Regions from separate parts of the Paenibacillus sp. FSL E2-0177 genome, predicted to be linked through region 1. Evidence: predicted binding sites of a transcription regulator. Region 1 holds the regulator's gene; the other holds the start of a gene.

Region 1 (6,237 bases):
GTGGATAACAACAATGGTTCGCGACTGGAAACCTATGTAATCCCTGGACCGCGCGGAAGCGGAGTGATCTGTCTTAATGGTGCCGCAGCTCGTCTTGTTCAGCCGGGCGATACAGTAATTATCATTTCCTATGCGATGTTGTCCTCGGAAGAACTGGAGTCACATAAGCCAACGGTGGTATTCGTGGATGAGAATAACAAACCAGTGAAGCTGGCTGATCATGAATTGCATGCTACAATCGCTTAATGTAAGGACTTACGCCATGTAATGAATGGCAGGGATGAAAGACCCCGATCTCGCAGAAAATGAAGTCAGGCAAGCTGAACTGATTTCATCTTCAGTAAGGGGGGATCGCCCATGTTTCAACATTTGTTTGCTGAAATGAACAAGGTGCTTCAGGAGATCGTAACAGATTACCCTACAGCGGAGGGTGCCCGCCGGAACGAGCTTTTATGCAATTATAATATGCTGCATAGACTGAGCGACAAAGTGATGGATGAATGGCTCGCTTTTGCTGAGAAGCTTAGTTCCTTTCGCGAAAGTGCGGATTTTACAGCAGTGGTCGAAGAGGAAGTGCCGGAACAGGAAGCACCAGAGCTATGTATGGATTCCTTTGTAAGAGGTCAGGGGTATTATAAGCTGCTGATGTATGGAAAGTGTATTGATCAGTTTAAAGAAGTTATTGCGCAATACCCGGATAGCTTGGCTGCTCGATTATATTTAGCCATCTCTTATCTGCAGGAAGGTGACGGTGAGGCCGCTTGGGGTCATCTGAACCATATGCTGGGCTTGATACGGGAAACCAAGCTGAAAGCCATGGTTTATAATGCTTTAGGCTGCATACGAGCCTCACAGGAACGTTTCAATGAAGCGCAGGAATTATTTGATCTTGCTTTGCAGCATGACCCTGCGCTTCCGGAACCAAACGTTAACTTAGAGGTATGCCGCCGTCGTGGAGGGAAGCTGCATTTTGGAAATCAGCTGGTTTCCCTTTTGTAAAAGAATAACGGTTTTGGAAATTTCCATTCAAGCGATGCATCCCCTGAACCAGTGGTGTGCATCGCCTTTTTTCGCAACTTCTGTTATGCTGATTAAGAGTCTCAATTGAAAGGGAATAGAATTATAATGAAATTTGCCGTGCTTGATTTTGAAACAACAGGAACCCAATCCGTGGGTGAAATTATCCAGGTTGGCCTTGCAATTATAGAAGAAGACCGGTCCATCTCCCGGGTATATGGTTCCTATGTCAAGCCCGGAACGCCGATTCCTCCTTTTATAACAGGTCTGACGGGGATTACCGATGATGATGTTAAGGATGCGCCTGAGCTGGATGAGATGATGATGGAGCTTGTTCCGCTCTTGGATGATGTTGTGCTTGTAGGGCATAATGTCGCTTTCGACTTCCATTTTTTACAAAATGCTTTAGATCGTTGTGGTTATTTGCCATTTCAAGGGCGGATTTTGGATACGATTGATTTTCTGAAAATTTGCTTTCCTTCGCTCACATCTTATCAACTTGGCTCTGTCAGTGCTCATTTTGGAGTGACACATGATCGTCCGCATCAGGCAGATAGTGATGCACTTGCGACTGCTTTAGTGCTGCTGAAATGTCTGGAGGAGCTCTACGAGCTGCCGCTGCTTACGATCCAGAGACTCTGTGAGCTGTTTACCGAAGAGGATAGTGATCTGGGCTGGTACTTTGATGGTCTGCTGCGAGAGCGGGAAGCGGAAACGCTACAGCCCGAAGGTGATCTGACTTTCTATCGTCAATTAGCGCTTGCAGTAGGAGATTGGACGGAGTTAGCGCCACCTAGAGATGAGCATGCTGAGAATCCGCTAGCGAATTTATCTTTTACTGATTATATGGACGAAGTAACCAAACGACTTAAAGACACATTACCGCAGTATGAAAGCCGGGAAGCTCAGGATATTATGATCAATGAGGTGATGACGGCACTTGCCGAAGACAAACACCTACTGATCGAAGCGGGCACAGGAACCGGTAAATCGCTCGGTTATTTGTTGCCTGCCATTTATCAAAGCGTTCGCACCAATGAAAAAGTCATGGTCAGCACTCATACCATTAATCTGCAGGACCAATTGCGCGAGCGGGATATCCCTTTGTTAACGCAGGTAGTTCCTTTTCCGTTTAAAGCTGCTATTTTTAAGGGAAGAGGGCATTATTTGTGTCTGCGTAAGTTTGAGCATAAAATTAATAAGAAGGACTTTATAAGCCCAAGGGAAGATGCGCTTACTGCCGCTCAGATGATTGTATGGCTCACTCAAAGTGAATCAGGGGATGATGAAGAGCTGAATTTAAGCGGCCGGGGCGGTGACTTCTGGGAGACGGTGGCAAGCGATACCGATTCCTGTCTGGGCCGTTCTTGTCCTTGGTTCCGCAAATGTTATTATCATAGGGCCAAGCATGAAGCTGGGATTGCTGACGTGGTTATTACGAACCACTCCAAGCTATTCGCAGATGTTAAGGCTGGGCACCAGCTGCTTCCGGCTTACGAGCATCTTGTCATTGATGAAGCACATCATTTAGAAGATGTGGCTGGTAAACATCTTGGCATGCATATGAAGCATTTCACTGTGGCACACACGTTATCGCGACTGTATAAAGATAGCCGAAACGGACAGCTTCCTGCTCTGCGTCAGATATTACAGTCGTCAGGCAGTGAAGAGGCTTCAGAATGGAGCGGAGTCATCGATCGGATCTACCCGGATCTGCTTACCGTCAAAGAAACCTGGGATGCACTCAGCGACAAGCTGTTCAGCCTATTGCCGGAACGCAGTGATGCAGGGGCAGGAGAAGCGGGACAACTGGTTATGCGGTTGCTTCCCGCCCGTAAGCCGAAGGATTGGGATGAATTGGTTGCGCTAGAGAACACTATGAATCTGACGTTAAGCGACATCATCCGTAAGGGTGATAAAATGCTTAACGAGATGCGTGACCAGGAAAGCCAATCCTCAGCAGACAGCCTTGTTACTGATATTAGCGGTTTATTTAAAGATTTGGCTTCCATACGTGAGCAAGTAAGATTCTTTATGGGGCTGAATGACGATAATGTAGTATATTGGCTGGAGGCAAATGGAAATTACCGCAGCAAATCACTACAGCTGTATGCCGTCCCTGTGGATGTTAGCAGCCAGCTTAAAGAGTTGTTCTTCGATAAGAAAAAAAGCATCGTGCTTACCTCGGCGACGCTATCTGTAGATAAATCTTTTCAATTTATGATTGATAATCTCGGACTTAACGAAGCTGTAGAAGAGGGACGTCTAATGACCTCACTCCTTCCATCTCCCTTTAAGTATCGCGAGCAGGCACTGCTAGTTATACCGCGTGATTTTCCTAGTGTGAAGGGGAGTGTGGGCGATGCTCGATTTGTCGATACACTCGTACAGTCATTATCGGAAGCTGCTAAAACAACACGTGGGCGGATGCTGGTTCTGTTTACTTCTTATAAAATGCTGCGTCAGGTATATGATCCGCTTAAAGAGGCTTTGGCCTCACAAGAGATTACGGTGCTTGGTCAAGGCGTGGAAGGTGGCAGCCGGAGCAAGCTGATCCGCCGCTTTCAGGACAGTGCAGCATCCGTATTGCTGGGGACGAGCAGCTTCTGGGAAGGTGTAGATATTCCAGGTGAAGCACTGACTTGCCTGGCCATCGTGAGACTTCCGTTTCAACCACCGAATCACCCGTTGGCGGAAGCGAAGTCGGAGTTATTGCAGGCCCAGAAGAAGAATCCGTTCATGAAATTATCTGTTCCTCAAGCGGTTATTCGTTTTAAGCAGGGATTCGGAAGACTGGTTCGCACGGCGCAGGATCGCGGAATAGTTATTGTTTATGATACAAGGGTTATTGAATCTCATTACGGGAAGTATTTCCTTTATTCATTGCCTGGTCCCAAAATGGAGCATATGCTTACTGATCAAATGGTCCCTCGCATAGCGGAATGGCTAGAGGATGGCGGCGCTTCTTAAAACGCTCGTCTTCAGTTTAGCTCCTCCTTATCCTTAAGGGCGGTGTGTTACAGTACCGTCCTTAATAAGGAGAGGTAGACGTTTGAATATGGATTTTCACAAGAACATTACTATTTTTAGGAGGAAAAATATGAAATCGGATAAAATATCAGAAGCCGTTGTTCGCAGACTGCCTGTGTACTTGCGTTTTTTGAATGATCTCCAGAATCGCGAAATATTAACAGTTTCCTCTCAGGAACTTGGACAAAAGCTTGATCTTAATCCCGCACAGATTCGTAAGGATTTAGCATATTTTGGTGACTTCGGCAGAAAAGGTATCGGCTATGATGTAACGTATCTTATTGAGAAAATCCGTCATATCCTGAAGCTGGATCAACAGCTTAATGTAGCTTTAGTTGGAGCAGGTAATCTCGGACATGCCTTGTCTAATTACAATGCATATCTCAAAGATACTATGAAAATCACGGCTATATTTGATTCGTACGCTCCTAAGGTTGGACGTAAGATCAACTCCCTTACTGTGCAACCGATGGATGAACTAGGCAGCACAATTCGTGAGCAAGGTATTCGCATTGCCATTATTACCGTACCTGATTCAGAAGCTCAAAATGTAGCAGATATTCTCATTTCTTCTGGGATTGAAGCGATTTTGAACTTTGCCCCTGTGATTCTGAAGACACCACCGAATATCCGGGTGCATGCAGCTGATTTTACAACTGATCTGCAAAGTCTTGCTTATTACTTGCGGGATGGAAAGGAAGAAAGCGAACATGAACAACAATAAAACGATAATTAAGGGCGGGTATTTTCTGACTCCGGGAACGGATGAGCCGGTTCTGAGTGGATATATGACTATTGAAGATGATTTAATCACTTACATAGGAAAAGAAGAGCCTCAGATGGAAGCTGGAGTGCAAGTGGTTGATGGCAGCCGTCTGCTGTTCATGCCTGGACTTGTAAACACACATGGTCATGCGGCGATGTCTTTGCTGCGTGGATATGGAGATGATTTAGCGCTACAAGTGTGGCTTCAGGAGAAGATGTGGCCGATGGAGGAAAAGTTCACCGGTGATGATGTATACTGGGGAACCTCCTTATCTGTATTGGAAATGCTGAAGGGTGGAACTACGACCTTCCTCGATATGTATGATCATATGGACCGAGTAGCCGAGGTAGCTGAGTTATCAGGTATCCGTTCCGTATTGATGCGTGGTGTGATCGGCTTATGTCCAGAGGATGTACAGAATCACAAGCTTGCGGAAGCGATTTCTTTTGCCCGTAACTGGCATGGAAAGGCTGAAGGTAGAATTACTACTATGATCTCGCCGCACGCCCCTTATACTTGCCCTCCGGACTTCCTGGTTAAGTTCGTGCAGGCAGCGCATGATCTGGATTTACCGATGCATACGCATATGTCCGAAACGAAACGTGAAGTGGAACAAAATGTGGCGGATTACGGGTTGCGTCCTGTAGCTCACTTAGAGAAGCTTGGAATGTTCACACGTCCCTCGATAGTTGCACATGGTGTTCATTTAAATGATGAAGAGATTGAGATCTTGGCTCGCCATAATGTGGGTGTATCTCATAATCCGGGCAGTAATTTGAAGCTGGCTAGCGGAGTGGCTCGGGTTACTGATCTTCTAAAAGCTGGTGTGAAGGTGTCTCTTGGCACGGATGGCGCGGCAAGCAACAATAACTTGGATATGTTTGAAGAGATGCGGCTTGCAGCTCTCATTCATAAGGGTGTCAGCGGTGATCCAACGGCTGTTCCAGCTCCAGAGGCTCTGCGTATGGCTACAGAATATGGCGCGCAGTCCATCTTTTTAAATAATGTAGGCAGACTTGCTGTAGGGATGAAAGCAGATTTCATTGCTATTGATATCGATCAGCCACATTTGCTGCCACACACAGATCTGTTGTCTCATGCAGTTTACTCTGCTAGCGCTAAGGATGTTGAGCATGTGTGGGTGAATGGTAAACAGGTCATCAAGCATGGACAATGCTTAACCCTGGATGAGGAAGCTATCCGGCGTAAAGCGCAAGAAGCCTTCGAAGGTTTATTGAAGCGTTAAGTCTGGAGAATAACGAATAAATAATAGGCTGCGACTTTTTGCTTTTAGCAAAAGTTGCGGCCTTTTGTGTATTTTTAAGGCTGGGAAAGCTAGAAAATTATGAAATTTTGGATAAACGCGCGGGTGTGTTATATAATCAAAAAAGATATATTACTAGAAAGGGAGCTGTACCTTGAAG
Region 2 (6,237 bases), 300 kb from region 1:
CGGTAACCAACCCTACATCCACCACGATGTTTAAAGCGTTGATTTCGATTAAGACACGGAACCCTATTATATTCGGTTTCCACCCATCTGCGCAAGAGTGTAGTGCAGCAGCTGCTAGAATTCTTCATGATGCGGCTGTAAAAGCTGGCGCACCTGAGAACTGTATCCAATGGATTGAAATGCCAACGATGGACAAAACAAACGCTTTGATGAACAACCCTGACGTTGCACTTATTCTCGCAACAGGCGGTTCTGCAATGGTAAAAGCAGCTTATAGCTGTGGTAAACCAGCTCTTGGCGTAGGTCCTGGTAACGTACCTGCATTCATCGAAAAGAGCGCGGATATCGATCAAGCCGTAACGGACATCATTCTTTCCAAAACATTTGATAATGGTATGATCTGTGCTTCCGAGCAAGCTGTTATTATCGAAGAACCAATCTTCGATCAAGTGAAAAAGAAAATGATCGCTAATGGCTGCTACTTTGTTAACAAAGAAGAAGCTGCCAAACTTACTAGCGGCGCTATGAACGTTGATAAATGTGCGGTTAATCCAGCAATCGTTGGACAATCCGCAGTGAAAATTGCTGAAATGTGCGGCATTCAAGTTCCTGCCGGCACTAAGATTCTGGTAGCAGAACTTGAAGGTGTAGGCACTAAATATCCATTGTCCGCTGAAAAATTGAGTCCTGTGCTTGCTTGCTACAAAGTTAAAAACGCAGATCAAGGTATTGAACGCGCAGCACAAGTTGTTGAATTTGGTGGTATGGGCCATAGTTCGGCTATCCACTCCAACAACGAAGAAGTAATCATGAAGTTCTCTAACCGTCTGCAAACAGGACGTATTCTCGTTAACTCGCCTTCCACTCATGGTGCGATCGGCGATATCTATAACACTAACATCCCTTCGTTGACGCTGGGCTGCGGATCTTATGGTCGTAACTCCGTGTCGCAAAACGTTACAGCAATCAATTTGATCAACGTGAAAAGGGTGAATCGTCGTACCGTGAATATGCAATGGTTTAAAGTACCTGACAAGATCTATTTCGAAAAAGGCGCTACTCAGTACCTGACCAAAATGCCTGATATCACACGTGTCGCAATTATCACTGACCCAATGATGGTTAAGCTTGGATATGTTGAGAGAGTTGAACATTACCTGCGTCAACGCCAAACTCCTGTAGCGATCGAAGTGTTCTCGGAAGTTGAACCAGATCCATCGACAACTACAGTTGAAAAAGGTACAGCAATGATGAACAGATTCCAACCGGACTGCATCATCGCACTTGGTGGTGGTTCCCCAATGGATGCTGCAAAAGGAATGTGGTTATTCTATGAACATCCAGACGCAGACTTTAATGGTCTGAAACAAAAATTCATGGATATCCGTAAACGGGTTTACAAATTCCCTAAACTTGGAAACAAAGCTAAGTTTGTAGCGATTCCAACTACTTCGGGTACAGGTTCGGAAGTAACATCTTTCGCAGTTATTACCGATAAAACAACTGAACAACACACTAAATATCCTTTGGCTGACTACGAGCTAACTCCAGACGTAGCTATCATTGATCCAGAGTTCGTATATAGCTTGCCAAAAACTGCTGTAGCTGATACAGGTATGGACGTATTGACACATGCCATCGAAGCTTATGTATCTGTTATGGCGAGTGACTACACGGATGGTCTGGCAATTAAAGCAATCCAATTGGTATTCCAATACCTTGAAAAATCGGCTCTTGAAGGCGACAGAGTTGCCCGTGAAAAAATGCATAACGCATCAACACTTGCTGGTATGGCCTTTGCTAATGCTTTCCTGGGTATTAACCACAGCTTGGCGCATAAATGGGGCGGTCAATATCACACTGCTCACGGTCGTACTAATGCGATCCTTATGCCACACGTTATTCGTTACAATGCTAAGAAACCTACGAAGTTCGCTTCGTTCCCTAAATATTCACACTTCGTAGCTGACGAGCGTTATGCAGAAATCGCCCGTATTCTGGGATTGCCAGCTCGCACAACTGAAGAAGGTGTAACTAGCCTGATCAATGCTATTCGCGACATGAACAAAAAACTGGGTATCGAAGAATCCTTCCAACAATTGGGCTTTGATCCTAAGGATTTTGAATCCCATGTAGATTACTTGGCTGACCGTGCATTTGAAGATCAATGTACAACTGCCAATCCTAAGCTGCCGCTGGTATCTGAACTCGCAGATGTATATCGTAATGCTTTCTACGGAAGATTTGATAATTAATATTTGGTTAAGTAGATAATAGGATGGTTGTGGATTAGATATAAGTGACAAATATCACCGGAAAGGTGATATTTGTCACAGTCTATTTATAGAAAATAAACTAAAATGTTTATATAAACAACGGTCCCATATATGGAACAATGATTGTGAATTTTCGAACAACCATATTTTTCTTGGGATCACGAGACACGGGATCAACCTTCAAGCCCGCGATCTCTACAAATATAATATAAATATAGATGGAGGGATTTAGCATGTCGGTGATTGAAAAAGATGTACAAGAAGTGAAATCCGGTTGGAGAAGTTTTGCAAAAGGTAAATGGTCCAGAAAAGTTGACGTTAACAACTTTATCGCAAGCAACATTAAGCCTTATGAAGGAAACGAAGAATTCCTCGTAGGACCTACTAGTAACACAACTGAACTGTGGAAGATTATTTCCCAATTGAGCAAGGAAGAAAGAGAAAGAGGCGGCGTATGGGATGTTTCCCTAGATACTGTCTCCACAATCACTTCACATGCACCAGGCTACATTGACAAGGACAAGGAACAAATTGTAGGCGTACAGACTGATGCTCCTTTCAAACGTTCCATCCAGCCATTCGGCGGGATCAAGATGATGGTTGATGCTACGAAGGCTTATGGCTTCGAGCTTCCACAAAACATCGTTGACATGTTTACGAACATTCGCAAAACGCATAACCAAGGCGTATTTGATGCATATACACCAGACATGAGAGCTGTGCGTAAATCCGGCGTAATTACAGGTCTTCCTGATGCTTACGGCCGCGGACGCATCATCGGCGACTACCGCCGCATTGCTCTGTACGGTATTGATTTCCTCATTAAAGACAAAAAACAACAACAAACTGAGCTTGAAGTAGATTCCATGACTGAAGATATCATTCGTTTGCGTGAAGAGCTGTCCGAGCAAATTCGTGCACTTGGCGAATTGAAAGAAATGGCAGCTGCTCATGGTATGGATATTTCCAGACCGGCGACCAACTTCAAAGAAGCTACTCAATGGGTATACTTCGGATATCTGGCAGCAGTTAAAGAGCAAAATGGTGCGGCGATGTCCCTGGGCCGTGTGTCCTCTTTCCTGGACATCTATGCAGAACGCGATATTGCTGAAGGTACTTTGACTGAAGAACAAGTACAAGAAATCGTCGATCATTTCGTAATGAAACTGCGTATCGTGAAATTCTTGCGTACACCTGACTATAATGATCTGTTCTCCGGCGACCCAACATGGGTAACTGAATCCATCGGTGGTATGGCTGAAGACGGAACAACTCGTGTTACTAAGAACAGCTTCCGTTTCTTGAACACCCTGTACAACTTGGGTCCAGCTCCGGAACCAAACTTAACTGTACTGTGGTCCGAAAAATTGCCTGAAGCCTTCAAAAAATATTGTGCTAAGGTTTCCATCGAAACTAGTGCAATTCAGTATGAAAATGACGATGTAATGCGTCCATACTGGGGTGAAGATTATGCGATTGCTTGCTGCGTATCTCCAATGCGTATCGGTAAACAAATGCAGTTCTTCGGTGCTCGTGCCAACCTGGCAAAAGCATTACTGTATGCTATCAATGGTGGTGTAGATGAAAAATCCGGAGCACAAGTTGGACCGGAATTCCCAGCGATCACTTCTGAATATCTGGATTATGACGAAGTAATGAAACGTTTCAAACCGATGATGGAGTGGTTGGCTAAGACTTATGTTAACACTTTGAACATCATTCACTATATGCATGACAAATATTCTTACGAACGTATCGAAATGGCGCTGCATGACCGTGACATTCTGCGTACGATGGCTTGTGGTATTGCTGGGCTGTCCGTTGCAGCTGACTCACTAAGCGCAATTAAATACGCCAAAGTAAAACCTATTCGTAACGAACAAGGTATTGCGATCGATTTCGAAACCGAAGGCGAATTCCCTTGCTACGGTAACAATGACGATGCTGTTGACAGCATCGCAGTAGAATTGGTTGAAACCTTCATGACTATGATCCGTAAAAACAAAACATATCGTGATTCTGTGCCGACTCAATCGGTACTGACCATTACTTCGAATGTAGTGTACGGTAAGAAGACAGGTACTACACCTGACGGACGTAAGAAAGGTGAACCTTTCGCACCAGGTGCTAACCCAATGCACGGACGTGACAAGAAAGGCGCCTTGGCTTCCCTGAACTCTGTAGCTAAACTGCCTTACTCCGATGCACAAGATGGTATCTCTAATACGTTCTCCATCGTACCTAAGGCACTTGGTAAAGACGAGGATTCCCGTAAGTCTAACCTGGTACACATGATGGATGGATACTTCCATAACAACGCTCAGCATTTGAATGTTAACGTATTTAACCGTGAACAGCTGATGGACGCTATGGAGCACCCAGAGAACTATCCACAATTGACTATCCGTGTATCCGGTTATGCAGTTAACTTCATCAAGCTGACTCGTGAACAACAAATGGATGTAATCAACCGTACATTCCACGGTTCGATGTAATTTGTTCCTGTCATGAAGATCTTTGAATTAGTACTACTATTGAAATAATTGCAAGGAAGATACCGCCCTTGTCTCAAGGGCGGTAATATCTTGTTTGAGAATTGTTAAAATTTTAAATTTTATTGCCGCGATATAGGGATATGACAGTCTCAAGGACAGGGATCTTCATCGTTGAAAAAGGGACTGTTAGTCTGGCGTGGCGAAAGGATGACATCCTATGATTAAAGGTCGCATACATTCTTTGGAAACCTTTGGAACCGTTGATGGACCTGGTATTCGATTTGTCTTATTTATGCAAGGCTGCTTGCTGAAATGTCAGTATTGCCATAACCCTGATACCTGGGCTTTAGATGAAGGTAAAGAAATGACTCTAGAAGAAGTGCTTTCGGAAATCGAGCCATATATAAACTACTATCGTTCATCCGGTGGCGGGTTAACTGTATCCGGTGGAGAACCAACCTTGCAGGCGCAATTTGTAAAGCAGTTATTTACGGAAGTGAAGAAGCGTTGGAATTTGCACACCACATTAGACAGTAATGGTTACAACGAAGGTGACAAGATTAATGACTTATTGGATGTAACAGATTTGGTTATGCTTGATCTGAAGCATATTGATGAAGAAGCGCATATCAAATTAACCGGTAAATCCAATGATCGAACTTTGAAGCTTGCACGCTGGCTCTCAGACCATAATCGTAAGATGTGGATCCGACATGTATATGTTCCTGGTATTCATGATCGTGAAGAGGATCTCATTAACTTAGGTCGTTATATTGGAACCTTAAATGGCGTCGAGAAATTCGAAATCTTACCTTATCATCAGATGGGTATCTATAAATGGGAAATGCTCGGCAAAGCTTATGAACTGGATGGAGTACCTTCTCCAACAGAAGAAGAAGTGCAACGGGCATACCGCTTGGTCGAAGAAGGTCGTAAGCAAACGGCATTGGTATAATAGAAATCTATTTTTAAGAGAGACCGTACCCTCAGTGGTTGATCATCACTGAAGGTGCGGTTTTTTGTTATGAGGAAGTAAAAAGGGAGGGGTTAAAGCTCCTCTGAGGGGGAATTTTATATTATTTCTAATAAAGACATGCTATAGTTACACGTGGTTTATGGGGTAGATAATAAATGAATATGTCAGGTAATATGACTAATTTGATATTTTAATTAAATGTTTTTAAAGAAAAACAAACTTTTGTGATGAGAAAAACAAATGAATAAAGCGATTTAACATTTTAATGTTATAAAATATAACTTATCATGTAGTTGATTCCGCTTACATTAGAGATTTTTATCCCTATAGTGGATGAATCTTAACCTTACGATAATGAAGTCTGTTTTCTATAATAAGAAGTGTAAAGCACATCAATATATAGGGAGGGTCACAAGAAATGAAAAAAAGTATGACTTTGCTATTGTCCCTGATTTTCGTATCATCAGCTTTACTGACTGGTTGCGGAGGC

The links. The regulator Rex, encoded in region 1, represses fermentation and respiration genes when NADH is low (regulators of the CRP and FNR family bind a similar motif). The targets are predictions, from matches to a motif close to TTGTGAAATATTTCACAA.
Region 2: a site for Rex is predicted at 2,400-2,417, ahead of pflB (formate C-acetyltransferase). Genes of this name have one in related genera too.

What each region holds. Positions count from the first base shown of each region.
Region 1 is NZ_CP150307.1:4,715,477-4,721,713, reverse strand. Features, by position in the region: gene panD (aspartate 1-decarboxylase) at 1-246, shown strand, start outside; gene MHI25_RS21050 (hypothetical protein) at 358-999, shown strand; gene dinG (ATP-dependent DNA helicase DinG) at 1,126-3,987, shown strand; gene MHI25_RS21040 (redox-sensing transcriptional repressor Rex) at 4,118-4,771, shown strand; gene MHI25_RS21035 (amidohydrolase) at 4,758-6,059, shown strand; gene MHI25_RS21030 (DUF5590 domain-containing protein) at 6,232-6,237, shown strand, end outside.
Region 2 is NZ_CP150307.1:5,015,695-5,021,931, reverse strand. Features, by position in the region: gene adhE (bifunctional acetaldehyde-CoA/alcohol dehydrogenase) at 1-2,255, shown strand, start outside; gene pflB (formate C-acetyltransferase) at 2,510-4,771, shown strand; gene pflA (pyruvate formate-lyase-activating protein) at 4,989-5,726, shown strand; gene MHI25_RS22515 (extracellular solute-binding protein) at 6,166-6,237, shown strand, end outside.